4 regions of the Mesorhizobium sp. P160927 genome follow, and region 2 is predicted to be linked to each of the others. Evidence: predicted binding sites of a transcription regulator. Region 2 holds the regulator's gene; each other region holds the start of a gene.
What was found. Region 2 encodes PhoB, which activates phosphate uptake and scavenging genes when phosphate is short. Its sites were predicted from a motif close to TGTCATNNANCTGTCAT; they were not measured.
Positions count from the first base shown of each region.

Region 1 (3,205 bases), 4.5 Mb from region 2:
GCCATGGTGTGGCCGGCCGAGAAGAAGTGGCCTCCCGGCTGCACTTCGGCGATCGCCTCGAAGCCAATCGCGTCGTCGTCGCCAGGGGTCGCCGCACAAAGTTCCGCGACCGTCTGCAGCGCCTCGATGTCGGTGACCAGCTTTTCCAGGGAAACGCTCAAGCCCCCTTCCAGCCAGCCGGCCGCGTGGATGCAGACGGTGGCGCCCGCCAGCACCGAGCCCCACAGGGCGAACTGCGTCTCGTGCGCGGCCTGCGCATCCGAAACGTTGGCCGCGCTGCCGCCGCCCGAGCGCCAGGGCAGACCGGTGAAGCGCGCCAATTGGCCCGCACCCAATGTCGCCTTCACATGCTCCGGCGTGCCGAAGGCCGGTGCGCCCGATTTCATGTCGACATTGGAGGAGAAGGAACCGTAGACCACCGGCGCGCCCGGCCGCACGATCTGCGCCAGCGTCAGCCCGGCCAGCGCTTCGGCATGCTGCAAGGTCAGCGCGCCGGCCACGGTGATCGGCGCCATCGCGCCCGCTAGGCAGAACGGCGTGATGATCAGGACCTGGCCCGCCTTGGCGAAATCGATGATGCCTTGCGCCATCGGAATGTCGAGCTGGCGCGGCGAGTTGGTGTTGATGACGGTGTAGCAATGCGCGCCCGAGCGGAACTCGTCCTCGGACAGCCCCCGGGCCAGCCTGATCATCTCGAAACTGTCATCGACCTGCGGCGTGCCGCGCGCGAAAACGAACGGGAATTTGTCCGACAGGGTCAGCTGCGCCCGGTTGACTGCATAGTGGCGGAAACGATTGTCGATGTCCTGCGGTTCGATGCACGGCCCCAGCATGTGCAAGACGTCGAAATGCTGCACCAGCTTGATCAACTCCTCGAAGGCGACCAGCGTTCCGGGCCGCCGGCCGCGCTCGAGATCGGTGACATTGGGCGCGCCGGAACCAGCCAGGAACGTCATCGAGCCCAGTTCAAGCGACAGGTCGCGAGCGCGCGCGCCGGCATAAGCGTGGATCGATCGCGGCGCCGAGGCTAAGACTGCCGCCACCATGTCGCGGCCGATGCGCACCATGTCGGTGTCGGGGTCGACCAGGGCGCCGGCGCGGGCGAGCACCTCGCGCGCCTCGGGCAGCAGCACCTTGATGCCCAGTTCCTCCAGCACGCGCAGCGCCGTGTCGTGGATCGACGCTACCTGGTCGTCGGAAAAGATCGGCTGCGGCAGGAATGGATTCTTCAGCGACCGGTAATTGGGCTTGCGGCTTGATTCGCTGCCTGCCTCGCCCATGCGCCCGCGCCGGCGTTCGCGCCTCGTATCCTGTGCAGCGTCATCGACCATCAGAAAAACTCCTCCTTATTGCCGCACCGCCCCGCGTCGGGGATCGTAGACCGAGGCCGCGATGACCCGCGCCGTCCGTTCGACGCCGACAATGTGCACGCAAAGCGCCATCCCCTCCCCGGCGAAACCGTCGTCCACCAACGCCAGCGCGACGCTCTTGCCGATCGTGTAGGCAAATCCGCCCGAGGCGCCGACAACGCCACCCCCGATGACCACTGCGCGATAGCGCGGCTTCAAGGCTTCCCCTCCCGGTCCGGTCGAAGCCGGCACCATATTCGTACTAGACATAAGTGTCTAATAGGGCAGGCACGCTCCATGGGAGGTCACTAATCCCGCTCTCCAGCTTTTTTTATCCGCACATGGAGATACCGGCGGACCCGTATCGCGCACTGTCACGCAAGCATCATGTTGACGCCTTAGATCGCTTTCGGGGAGGCACGCGCCGCATCATCGATGCGGCACCTCTTTTGATTTTCCTTCGGCCGCTCCGGCGTGCTTCGTCATAAAGAGGATTGTCCATGAAACCCCTGCACCGAACCGCCTCGCTTGGCGTCGCGCTGGCCTTGTTCACCGCCCTCACCCCGGCGCTTGCCGATGGCGTGGCCTATATCAACAAGGGCCTCGTCGGCGTCGGCCGCATCCCGGCCGACCAGCGCGACAAGTTCGGCGAGACCTTCGGCTCGGGCTCGGGCATGGCGATCGACATGTCGGGCTGGACGCATGATGCCGGCATCTACAAGGGATCGCTCTGGCTCCTGCCCGACCGTGGCTACAATGTCGCCGGCACCACCGACTACCGGCCGCGCCTCAACACCATCGCCATCGAATTCACGCCTGCCGCGCCGGGCGCTGCTTCCGCGGCCGGCCAGGAGCAGACGGGCGTCAAGGCGACGCTTGCCGACAGCATGCTTCTGACCGACGACAAGGGCGCCGATGCCACCGGCCTCGATCCGCTGTCGGACGTACGCGCCGCGGCCGGCGACATGCCGATGCTGCCCGTCGCCACCAATGGCAAGCTTGCGCTCGACAATGAAGCCATCGTGCGGCTGCCGGACGGCTCGATGTTCATCTCCGACGAGTACGGCCCCAACATCTACAGGTTCTCCGCGCAAGGCCGCCTGATGTCGGCGACCCAGCCGCCCGCGGCCCTCGTGCCGATGCGCAAGGGAGCGCCGAACTTCTCCTCCGACAACCCCGGCCCGGGCGCCGCCGACCCTGATCCGAAGGATCCCGAAACCGGGCGCCAGAACAACCAGGGCCTCGAAGGCATGGCGATGACGCCGGACGGCAAGTTCCTGATCGCCGTGCTGCAGTCGGCGCCGAGGCAGGACGGCGGCGATTCACCCTCGACACGGCAGAACACGCGGGCGCTGGTCTACGATGCTTCCGACCTCGCCCATCTGAAGCTCGCGCATGAATATGTCGTGCCGCTGCCGGTGTTCAAGGATGCCAAGGGCAAGACCAAAATCGCCGCGCAGAGCGAGATCGTGGCGCTTTCGGACACATCCTTCCTGATGCTGGCGCGCGACAGCGGCAACGGCCAGGGCCTGAAGAAGGGTGACGCTTCGCTCTACCGCCAGATCAACATCGTCGACGTCTCCGGCGCGACCGACATCGCGGGCGGCGCCTTCGACGCGGCCGACAAGCCGGTCGCACCCAAGGGCGTGCTTGATCCCTCGGTGACGCCGGCCAAGCTGACGCCGTTCATCGACATCAACGACGCCACCGCGCTTGGCCACTTCGGCCTGCACAATGGCGGCGGGAAGGACCACAATGAGCTTTCGGAGAAGTGGGAAGCGATGTCGTTGGCCAGCGTTCTCGATCCGAAGCTGCCCGACGACTATTTCCTGTTCGTCGGCAACGACAATGACTTC
Region 1 covers NZ_JBYMDW010000001.1:4,758,270-4,761,474, forward strand. Annotated here, with positions in the region: gene AC3CB8_RS23225 (trimethylamine methyltransferase family protein) at 1-1,331, opposite strand, end outside; gene AC3CB8_RS23230 (glycine cleavage T C-terminal barrel domain-containing protein) at 1,347-1,619, opposite strand; gene AC3CB8_RS23235 (esterase-like activity of phytase family protein) at 1,850-3,205, shown strand, end outside.
Region 1: the regulator PhoB is predicted to act here: its motif matches at 1,722-1,738, upstream of AC3CB8_RS23235 (esterase-like activity of phytase family protein).

Region 2 (3,205 bases):
TCACCCACAACATGCAGCAGGCCGCGCGCGTCTCGAAGCAGACGGCTTTCATGTATCTGGGCGAGCTGGTCGAATTCGACAAGACCGAGAAGATCTTCACGTCGCCTCGCGAGAAGCGCACGCAGGATTATATCACCGGCCGCTTCGGCTGATCTCACGCATACGAGGACCAGGATCATGGCCGAACACACAGTCGCAGCCTTCGACGAGGATCTCGGACAGATCAGCAGGCTGATCAGCGACATGGGCGATCTCGCCGGCATTATGGTCGGCGGCGCCACCAAGGCGCTGCTGAATTCCGACAACGCGCTGGCACAGCGCGTCGTCTCCGACGACGCCATCATGGACGCGCGCCAGCGCGAACTCGATGATCGCGCCATCACCCTGATCGCCAAGCGCCAGCCGATGGCCGACGATCTGCGTCATGTGGTCGGCTCGATCCGCATGGCGGGCGATCTCGAACGCATCGGCGACCTTGCCAAGAACATCGCCAAGCGCGTCGGCTCCGTCGGCCTCACCGCCACGCCGCGCGACCTGTCGCATTCCATAGACTCCATGGCGCAGCTGGTGCTGATCCAGGTGCAGGGCGTGGTCGAGGAATATGCGGCCGGCGATGCCGCCGCCCTCGCCAAGCTCAGGAATGACGACGAACGCATCGATGTCAAATACACTTCGGTCTTCCGCGAACTCCTGACCTACATGATGGAGGATCCCCGCAACATCACTGCTTGCACGCATCTTTTGTTCTGCGCCAAGAATCTCGAACGCATCGGCGACCATGTGACCAACATTGCCGAGAATGCGTATTATGTGCTGACCGGCACGCAACTGCCCGCCAACCGTCCGAAGCAGGACGAGACGGCGATGTCGGTGCCGGCGGCTTGACGGCAGGGATGATCAATCGATGATCGCGCCACGCATCATGGTGGTGGAGGACGAGGAGCCGCTGGGCGTGCTCCTCCGCTACAATCTGGAGTCCGAGGGTTACCAGGTCGAGGTGGTGACACGCGGCGACGAAGCCGAGATCCGCCTCCAGGAAAACGTGCCCGACCTCCTGGTGCTCGACTGGATGGTGCCGGCGGTTTCCGGCATCGAACTCTGTCGGCGCCTGCGTATGCGGCCCGAGACGGAGCGGTTGCCGATCATCATGCTGACGGCGCGCGGCGAGGAGAGCGACCGCGTGCGCGGCCTCTCGACCGGCGCCGACGACTATCTGGTCAAACCGTTCTCGACGCCGGAATTCATGGCCCGGGTCAAGGCGCTGCTGCGCCGCGCCAAGCCGGAAGTGTTGTCCAGCGTGCTCAAGGTCGGCGACATCGTGCTCGACCGCGAATCGCACCGGGTCTATCGCAAGAAGAGCGAGATCCGGCTCGGACCGACCGAGTTCCGCCTGCTCGAGTTCATGATGCGCCATCCCGGCCGCGTATTCTCGCGCAGCCAGTTGCTCGACAATGTCTGGGGCGAGACGATCTACATCGACGAGCGCACCGTGGATGTGCATGTCGGCCGCCTGCGCAAGGCGGTAAACAATGGCCGCATGCCCGATGTGATACGCACCATCCGTGGCGCAGGCTACGCGATCCGCGAGGATTGAGATCAGGCCACGTTCTTGCCGGATCTCACCTGCATGCCCGGCGCGAAGATCTCCTGGTCGACGAAGGTGAGCGCGCGCATGGCGCAGCCCTCGCGGATCAGCGGCAATTCGTTCGGCTCTGTATCGAAGGAAATCGACGTCGAATGCTGGCCGCCGGCGGTCTGGGCGATGGCCTCGCGCAAGGCCGGCTCGATCAGATCGAAGGCGGCGGCGCTGACGCCGACCATCGCAACGGGCGCCGGATCGATCAGCGCGAACAGGCTGCCAAGCCCATAGCCCAGCGCCTCCCCGGCCTTGCGATAGGCCTCGCGTTCCGGTCCGTCTCTTTCGCGCGCCGTGGCCGCCAATGCACGCATGTCGGCGTCGCTGACGTCGACCGGTTTGGCGTCCTCACCCATCTGTCCTGCATTGCGCCAGATGGCATAGTTGCCGGCATAGGCCTCGACGCAGCCGCGCCGCCCGCAGCGGCAGAGCGCGCCGCCCGGGCGATGGATCATGTGGCCGAACTCGCCGCCCGAGGAATGGGTGCCTGTGAACAGCTCGCCCTTCAGCACCAGGCCCATGCCGATGCCGTGCGAGAGCAGGATGGCGATGAAGTCGTCGCGGTAGCGCTCGGGGTCGCGCCAGCGCAGCGCCACCGCCATCATGTTGCAGTCGTTCTCCATGGTGGCGGGGATGCCGAATTCGGCTTCGAGTATATCGGCGAAGGCAATGTCCGTCTGGGGCGTGATCGGCGACCACAGCATGGCGCGCGCCTCGGTGTCGGTGATGCCCTGGATCGCCAGCGCGATGCGGGCGATGCTGGCGACGTCGAGGTCGGGATCCTCGAGGCGGCGCCGGACGATGGCCACGCATTCGCCGATCAGCGCCTCGCGCGACATGGTCAGCGTGTCCAGCCGGCGCTGCTCCTCCGATATCACCTGGCCGGCGTAGTCGATGACGGCGACGGAGAGGAAATTCAGCGACAGCACCACGGTCATGACCGCCGCGGCCTCGGGGTTGAGGCCAAGGCCAACCTGCGGCCGGCCGCGTTTCAGTGAGCCGGCCTCGTTCGGCTTGCCTTCGCTCAGGATACCTTCGCCGATCAGGTCGGCTGATATGGCCGATATAGTCGAGTGGCTGAGGGCGGTGGTGGCGGCGATCTCGGTGCGCGAGGGCTGGCCACCCCGGCGCACGGCCCCAATCACCATTGCGCGATTGCGCCGGCGCAGATCGTCGTGGCGGATTCCGACCGACATGATTTCCCTCCCCGTCGCCGCGGTTCTTGACGCCTCCTCGAACACCCTCGGCAACAGGTCGAATACTGGCAGAAGCGGCTGGGGCTGTCATTTATTTATTGCGAGGCTCGAAAAAAGGCTTCCGGCACCTCAAAATCCGTCATAATCGATGTTGACAGGGTTCCGGCGATGGACCAGTGTTTTTTCGAGGCTCGAAAAAATAGGGCCTTCGTGCCGGCCTTTGGGGCCAGTTTGGTCGCGCCACACGCGGGCGCAGGGAGGATATCATGAAGAGATTCACAGTCGCCATTCTGGCGGGTGTCGCCATGTCGCTTACGCTCGCGTCGGTCGCTCAGGCGAAGGACAAAGTGATCGGCGTGTCGTGGTCGAACTT
Region 2 covers NZ_JBYMDW010000001.1:246,089-249,293, reverse strand. Annotated here, with positions in the region: gene pstB (phosphate ABC transporter ATP-binding protein PstB) at 1-152, shown strand, start outside; gene phoU (phosphate signaling complex protein PhoU) at 178-885, shown strand; gene phoB (phosphate regulon transcriptional regulator PhoB) at 905-1,594, shown strand; gene AC3CB8_RS01215 (ROK family protein) at 1,597-2,832, opposite strand; gene xylF (D-xylose ABC transporter substrate-binding protein) at 3,099-3,205, shown strand, end outside.

Region 3 (3,205 bases), 5.8 Mb from region 2:
TTGTTTTCGTGGCCGCCATTGAACTGGGTCGAAGCGAAGAAGGTTTCGTTCGAGGCACCGGTGTCCTTCGGAATCTGGGTCAGCGGGATCAGATAGCCGGAGGTCGAATCCGGATCGGCATAGCCGAGCTTCTTGCCCTTGGCCGACTTGATGTCGGTGATCCCCGACGTCTTCAGCGCCAGCCCGATCGAATAGTAGCCGGTGGAGCCGTCGGTCTGCTTGGTGGTGAGGATCGGGGTAACCGCCTTCGGATCCTTGAGATAGACGCTGGCGTAGCCGGAAGCGCCGAGTTCGGCGAAGTCGAGCGTCCCGCCGAGCAGGCCCTGGATGACGCCGTCATAGTCGGCGGCGGGGAACAGCGAGACCTTCTCGAAGCCAAACTCTGCCTTCAGGTGATCGGCCAGGCACTGGTAGTTGCGCAGCCGGTCGGTTTCGTTTTCACCGCCGAGAATGCCGACGCGAAATTCTTTCATGTCGGCGGCATGGGCCATGCTGGTGGCCATGGCGAGCACCGAAACGGCGCTGAAAACCATCTTCCTGAACATCTGTTATCTCTCCTGTAGGTTCCGGCCCCGCGCCGGCAGCGTTCTTGATCTTGACAAGTGCCCTTGACGCGGGCGGACGATCCAGGCTGCTCACTTTTGGCCCGTAATGGGCTCAGTATCCCGGGAATGCGGGTTCGAGCGGTCCGGCGGATGCGGCGATCTTCTGCTTGAAGGCAACACTGGTGGAGGTGATGACCTCCGATATCTCGCCGCCATTGCTGTCGGCGCCATAGACAAGACGCACGGCTTGGCGGTCGAGCTCTTCGGGCGGGCCGTCGAAGACGACCTTGCCGGCGGCCATGCCAATGATGCGGTTGCAATAGGTGCGGGCGGTATCGAGCGTATGCAGATTGGTGACAACGGTGATGCCTTCGCGCAGGTTGATGTCCTGCAGCGAATCCATCACCACCTTGGCGTTGAGCGGGTCGAGCGAGGCGATCGGCTCGTCGGCGAGGATCACCCTGGGCTGCTGCATCATGGCGCGGGCGATTGCGACGCGCTGCTGCTGGCCGCCCGACAGCGTACCGGCGGGCTGAAGTGCGGTGCGGGCGATGTCGAGCCGCTCGAGCGCGGCGACCGCCTCGGCGCACTCGGCGCGCGAAAACATGCCTAGAAGATTGGACAGGGTCGAACGGTGGTTCAGTTTGCCGAGCAGCACGTTGGTCAGCACGTCGAGGCGCGGCACCAGGTTGAACTGCTGGAAGATCATGGCGCAGTCGCGCTGCCAGCGCCGCAGCGGCGAGCCGCGCAGCTGGGAGACCTCGGCGCCGTCAAAAAAAATCGACCCCTGGCTGGGGTCGACAAGACGGTTGATCATGCGAAGAAGAGTTGACTTGCCGGCGCCCGAACGACCGATGACGCCGACCATCTGCCCCTGCGGGATCGAGATGCTGACGTCGCTGACGGCAGTGTTCTTGCCAAATCGTCGGCTGACGCCGCGGATTTCGAGTGTGGCAGAGCTTGCTGACATGGGCTGGTTCCAGTCCGGTCCATATTGATCGTCAGGCACTCGCCTAACGCAGCCACATGAACCTGCCGTGTCGCGATGATGTCAGTTTTGTTACGCTCCACAGGGGCGACGGCTGAAGCGCGTCGCGCTTCAGGTCTTTTGTTTTTATGCATGTCGTTCTCCCGACACCGAGGTCACTTTCGGCGACATGCATTGGCGCCTGGCGGGCGATCAGCCGAGCACCAGCAATTCCTCGAAATGCTTCATGTCGCGGAATGCGCAGAAGGCGGGAGCCTTGATCTCGATCACCGGCGCCTGGCGCGCGAAAAGCGCCAGGCAATCGTCAACCCGCGCCTGCCACGCGGCGGCTCCATCGTCATCAAGGCGCTGGATCTGATAGGCGAAGGTGATGTGGAAGACGTAGGTGTCGTGATCGGGATGGCGGTAGCCGAACGGCACCGCGAGCGCATCGCGCCATTGACGCATGATGCGCACATCCTCGTCCGTCGCGCCGGCGACGGTGAGGCCGGTCGGCAGGATCTCGACCACCTTGATGTTGAATGGGCCGAAGCCCTCGAACCCTTTCAAGCGCCCCAGATAGAGGCGGGTCATGGCGTCGATGCTGGTGTCGAGCGGCACGTCCTGCGGCCAGTAAGGCAAGCGGCGGCGATATTCGATGATGCCCTGGAACAGCGTCATGTGCAGGCTGGAGACCGGCGTGAAGGCGAGGCGGTCGGCATCAGGCATCGCCAGCATCTTCTCGCGGACGGCTAACACCACCGCTTCCGAATGCGAGCCGCTGACCAGATGGCTGACGACGGTGTTGCCCGGCTCGAGGAGGAAGTTGCCTGAGGAATCGTAGCGCGTGCCAAGATGCGCCGGCGACGCCGGGTTAGAGCCGGCGAAGAATCCGGCGAGCGAGGGTTTGATGGTGTCGAGCATGGCGATCTCCTTGAAGGAGATCGCGTCCTGTCCGAGTCCTGTGTCAAGGATATGAACAAGCCGGCGATCTGGCGAAGATGTGAGGGCTATGCCCCTTTGCCCGATGCACTTTCCTCGTATTTCTCCAAAAACGCTTCGGCCGTCAGCTCCCGAAAATCGTCGAGCGCGACGCGCAGCCTTGCGTGATCCCAGTCCCACCAGGCAAGCGCCTGGTAGCGCGCGGCGGTGCGGCGGTCGAAGCGCTCGCGGATCGGTTTTGCCGGTACCCCGGCGACGATGGTGTAGGGCGCGACGTCTTTCGAGACGACCGCTCCGGCGCCAACGGCGGCGCCGTCACCGATGGTGACGCCGGGCAGGACGGTCGAGCCGTGGCCGAGCCAGGTGTCGTGGCCGATGGTGACGCGCTTGGCGCGGCGCTCAGCGAAGAATTCACTCTCATGCTCGGCGTCGTCCCAATAGTCGGAGGCGCGATAGGTGAAGTGGTGGAGCGTCGGCCGCCAGGTCGGGTGGTTGGTGGCGTTGAGGCGCACGCTGGCGGCGATGTTGGCAAACTTGCCGATCGTCGCGCACCAGACCGCGCAGTCCTGCATCATGTAGGAATAGTCGCCGAGCTCGCTTTCCGAAACCCGGCTGCGGTCGGCGATCTCGGTCCAGCGGCCGAGTGTCGAGTTGTGCACCTCCGCCGTCGGGTGAACCAGCGGCGTCTCCGATAGGTTCCTGGTCATGCGGCGAGTTTTCCCGGAGCGAAGGCGGTGACGTCGATGATGCG
Region 3 covers NZ_JBYMDW010000001.1:6,022,889-6,026,093, reverse strand. Annotated here, with positions in the region: gene phnD (phosphonate ABC transporter substrate-binding protein) at 1-545, opposite strand, end outside; gene phnC (phosphonate ABC transporter ATP-binding protein) at 658-1,515, opposite strand; gene AC3CB8_RS29510 (DUF1868 domain-containing protein) at 1,726-2,436, opposite strand; gene AC3CB8_RS29505 (DapH/DapD/GlmU-related protein) at 2,523-3,161, opposite strand; gene phnL (phosphonate C-P lyase system protein PhnL) at 3,158-3,205, opposite strand, start outside.
Region 3: the regulator PhoB is predicted to act here: its motif matches at 1,594-1,610, upstream of phnC (phosphonate ABC transporter ATP-binding protein).

Region 4 (3,205 bases), 1.4 Mb from region 2:
CATTGCAGCTTGGTGCGCACATCGTCGTCTACTCGGCCACCAAGCATATTGACGGCCAGGGCCGCTGCCTGGGCGGCGTCATCCTGTCGGACAAGAAGTGGATCGACGAGAACCTGCACGACTATTTCCGCCACACGGGCCCCAGCCTGTCGCCGTTCAACGCCTGGACCTTGCTGAAGGGCCTCGAGACCTTGCCGCTGCGCGTGCGCCAGCAGACCGAGAGCGCCGGCAAGATCGCCGACTTCCTGGCCGAGCAGCCGCAGATCGCCCGCGTCATCTATCCCGGCCGCGCCGACCACCCGCAGGCCGATATCGTCAAGAAGCAGATGTCGGGTGGCTCGACGCTGATCTGCCTCGACGTCAAGGGCGGCAAGCCGGCGGCCTTCGCCCTGCAGAACGCCCTCGACATCGTGCTGATCTCGAACAATCTGGGCGATGCCAAGAGCCTGATCACCCACCCGGCGACGACCACCCACAAGAATTTGAACGACGAGGCCCGCGCCGAACTCGGCATCGGGCCCGGTACGCTCAGGCTGTCGGTCGGCCTGGAGGATACGGACGATCTGCTGGAAGATATCGCGCAAGCATTGAAGGCCGCCAAATAGGTTTCGTCCAGGCAGCGTCGTCAGCAGCAATCAGGCGCTCGACGGCGTCTCCTCCAGCTCCGCCGTCTTGGTCCGGATGGTCATGGCGTTGCCGCGCCAGTCGACGGCGCCGCCGAGCCAGCCGCGCGCCCAGATGGCCGGGAGCATGACGTCCCGCGCGACCGTCGCCGCGATCATGCGCGTCGAGACGTGCCAACCCTTGGCCAGGGCCAGAGCGCATTCCGGAAGATAGAACGCCGCCAGCACGGCAATCGCGGTCGCCCAGAGGCTGACGCCGGCGCTCCCCGCCGCAACCAGCGCAAGAACCAGCGGGACCGCCGCACCAGTCAGGATCTCGGGCGCGAAGAACAGCGGGAAGGTGACGCGGCGCAGGCGCGCCCAGCGGGCCTGGCGCGACCAGATCTCGCGAAACGTGCGCTGGCCGAGCGGCTGCTCGAAGGGCGCCGCAACGAGGTTGACACGCAGGCCGAGGCCGTTCACCAGCTTGGTCGCGGCGGCGTCCTCGGCGATCTCGGCGGCCAGCGCGCGGATGCCGCCATTGGCGTCCAGCATCGGCTTGTTCCACAGCATGCTCTTGCCCTGCGCGAAGCCGAGGCCGAGCGCCTCGCCGGCATACTGCCAGCGGGCCTGCAATGTGTTCAGGAAGGCGCATTCGACGTCGGCCCAGAAACCATCTGGCCTGGAGCCGATCGGCGTCGAACAGACAAGGCCGGTACGGTGCCGCCACGCCGCCATCATGTGCTCGACATAGTCCCTAGGCATCAGAACGTTGGAATCGGCAAGAATGACCCAGTCGTGGCGCGCAGCTTCCCAGCCTTTGACGCAATTGTTGAGCTTGGGATTGGCGCTGACACGATCGTCGCCGATCAACAGCCGGGCCGGCACCTGCGGAAACCGGGCAATCGCTCTGTTTATCAGTTTGACCACCGGGTCGTCGGCATGGGCGACGCAGAAGATCAGTTCGTAGCGTGGCCAGTCGAGCGCGAAGGCGCGTTCCAGCGTCTCACGTGTGAAGGGCTCGACGCCGCGCGACGGGACGACAATCGACACCGCCGGCGATCTGCCCGCCGGCGGGGCGATCGTGGCGCGCCGTTTCAGCTGTGAAGCGGCAAGCAGGATGCTGGCAGCGTTTGAGAGGATGAGTGCGGTCGAAAGCGAGGCGGATATGAGAGTGAGTTCCATCGAGATCTGGTCACTCCGGAAGTCGGCCCGCGTCGCGGCCGTTTTCAACAGTTCGACAGAGGGCCGAGTCGCCCGGTTCGCGCACACCACCATTGTCGTGTGTCACTTAAATGACATTCTTTGCCGGCACCTGCGTTTCAATCCCAGGCGCGACAAGACGCGCACGTTGACCTGCTCACCGCGAGCGTCGAAAGTCGTCGGATTGTTTTGGAGCCGCTCATGTACCGCGCCGTGACGCGCAACATCGAAGTGCAGGTCAGGCCGTTCTATCTGGAGGATCGTTCGGATCCCCAGGAGAACCGCTACGTCTGGGGCTATCAGATAACGATTGACAACCAGTCTGACGAGTTCGTGCAGCTTCTGTCGCGCTATTGGCATATCACCGATGGTGCCGGCCGGGTCGAGGAGGTGCGCGGGCCGGGCGTTGTCGGCGACCAGCCGGAACTCAATCCCGGCGACAGCTATCAGTACACGTCCGGCTGCCCGCTCTCGACACCCTCCGGGATCATGGTCGGACGCTACACGATGCGCAACAAGCGCGGCGAGACGTTCGACATCGCCATCCCAGCCTTCTCGCTCGATCTGCCGGGGACAAGGCGCACGGTGAACTGAGGGCCGACGGTCACGCTGCCCTCAGCCGCCCTTCGGGCACCTTCTCCCCGCGGAACGGGGAGAAGGAAAGGCTTTACTGAGCCGCAAACTCGGCTGGGTCGAAGTCGTACTGCGTCGAGCAGAATTCGCACGCGACATGGATGCCGCCATCCTCGGTGCTGTCCTTGATCTCCTGCGCGGAGAAGCCTTCGAGGATGCCACGGATCTTGTCGCGGGAGCATGAGCACTGGTCGGCGACGGGAACGCCGCCGAAGACGCGCACGCCATGCTCATGGAAGAGGCGATAAAGCAGCCGCTCGGCGCCGATGGTCGGGTCGATCAATTCGGTCGGCTCGATGGTGCCTAGCAACGCCAGGAGTTCCTGCCAGGAATTATCGGCGGGATCGTGGACTTGCTCGCGCGGATCGCCGTCCCCACCCGGCAGGTCCGGAATGCGCATGCGCTCGGGCGATTGCGGCAGGAACTGCGCCAGGATGCCGCCGGCGCGCCATTGCTCGCGCGCGCCGCCGACACCGGGCGTCAGCAGCTTGGCGACCGAGAGCCTGATATCGGTCGGGATCTGTTCCGACTGACGGAAATAGGTGCGTGCCGCATCTTCCAGCGTTTCGCCATCGAGCTGGACGATGCCTTGATAACGCTGCGTATGAGCGCCCTGGTCGATGGTCAGCGCCAGCACGCCGCTGCCAAGCAGCGTCTGCTGGGACGTCTCACCTGCGGCGACCAGTGCTTCGAGCCGATCCGCATCGAAGCGTGCGTAGGCGCGCAGTGCCGAGGGCGTGGAAAAGTCCGCGACCAGCATGTCGACA
Region 4 covers NZ_JBYMDW010000001.1:1,659,836-1,663,040, reverse strand. Annotated here, with positions in the region: gene AC3CB8_RS08220 (O-succinylhomoserine sulfhydrylase) at 1-605, shown strand, start outside; gene AC3CB8_RS08215 (ceramide glucosyltransferase) at 636-1,787, opposite strand; gene apaG (Co2+/Mg2+ efflux protein ApaG) at 2,007-2,399, shown strand; gene AC3CB8_RS08205 (Hsp33 family molecular chaperone) at 2,473-3,205, opposite strand, start outside.
Region 4: the regulator PhoB is predicted to act here: its motif matches at 1,887-1,903, upstream of AC3CB8_RS08215 (ceramide glucosyltransferase).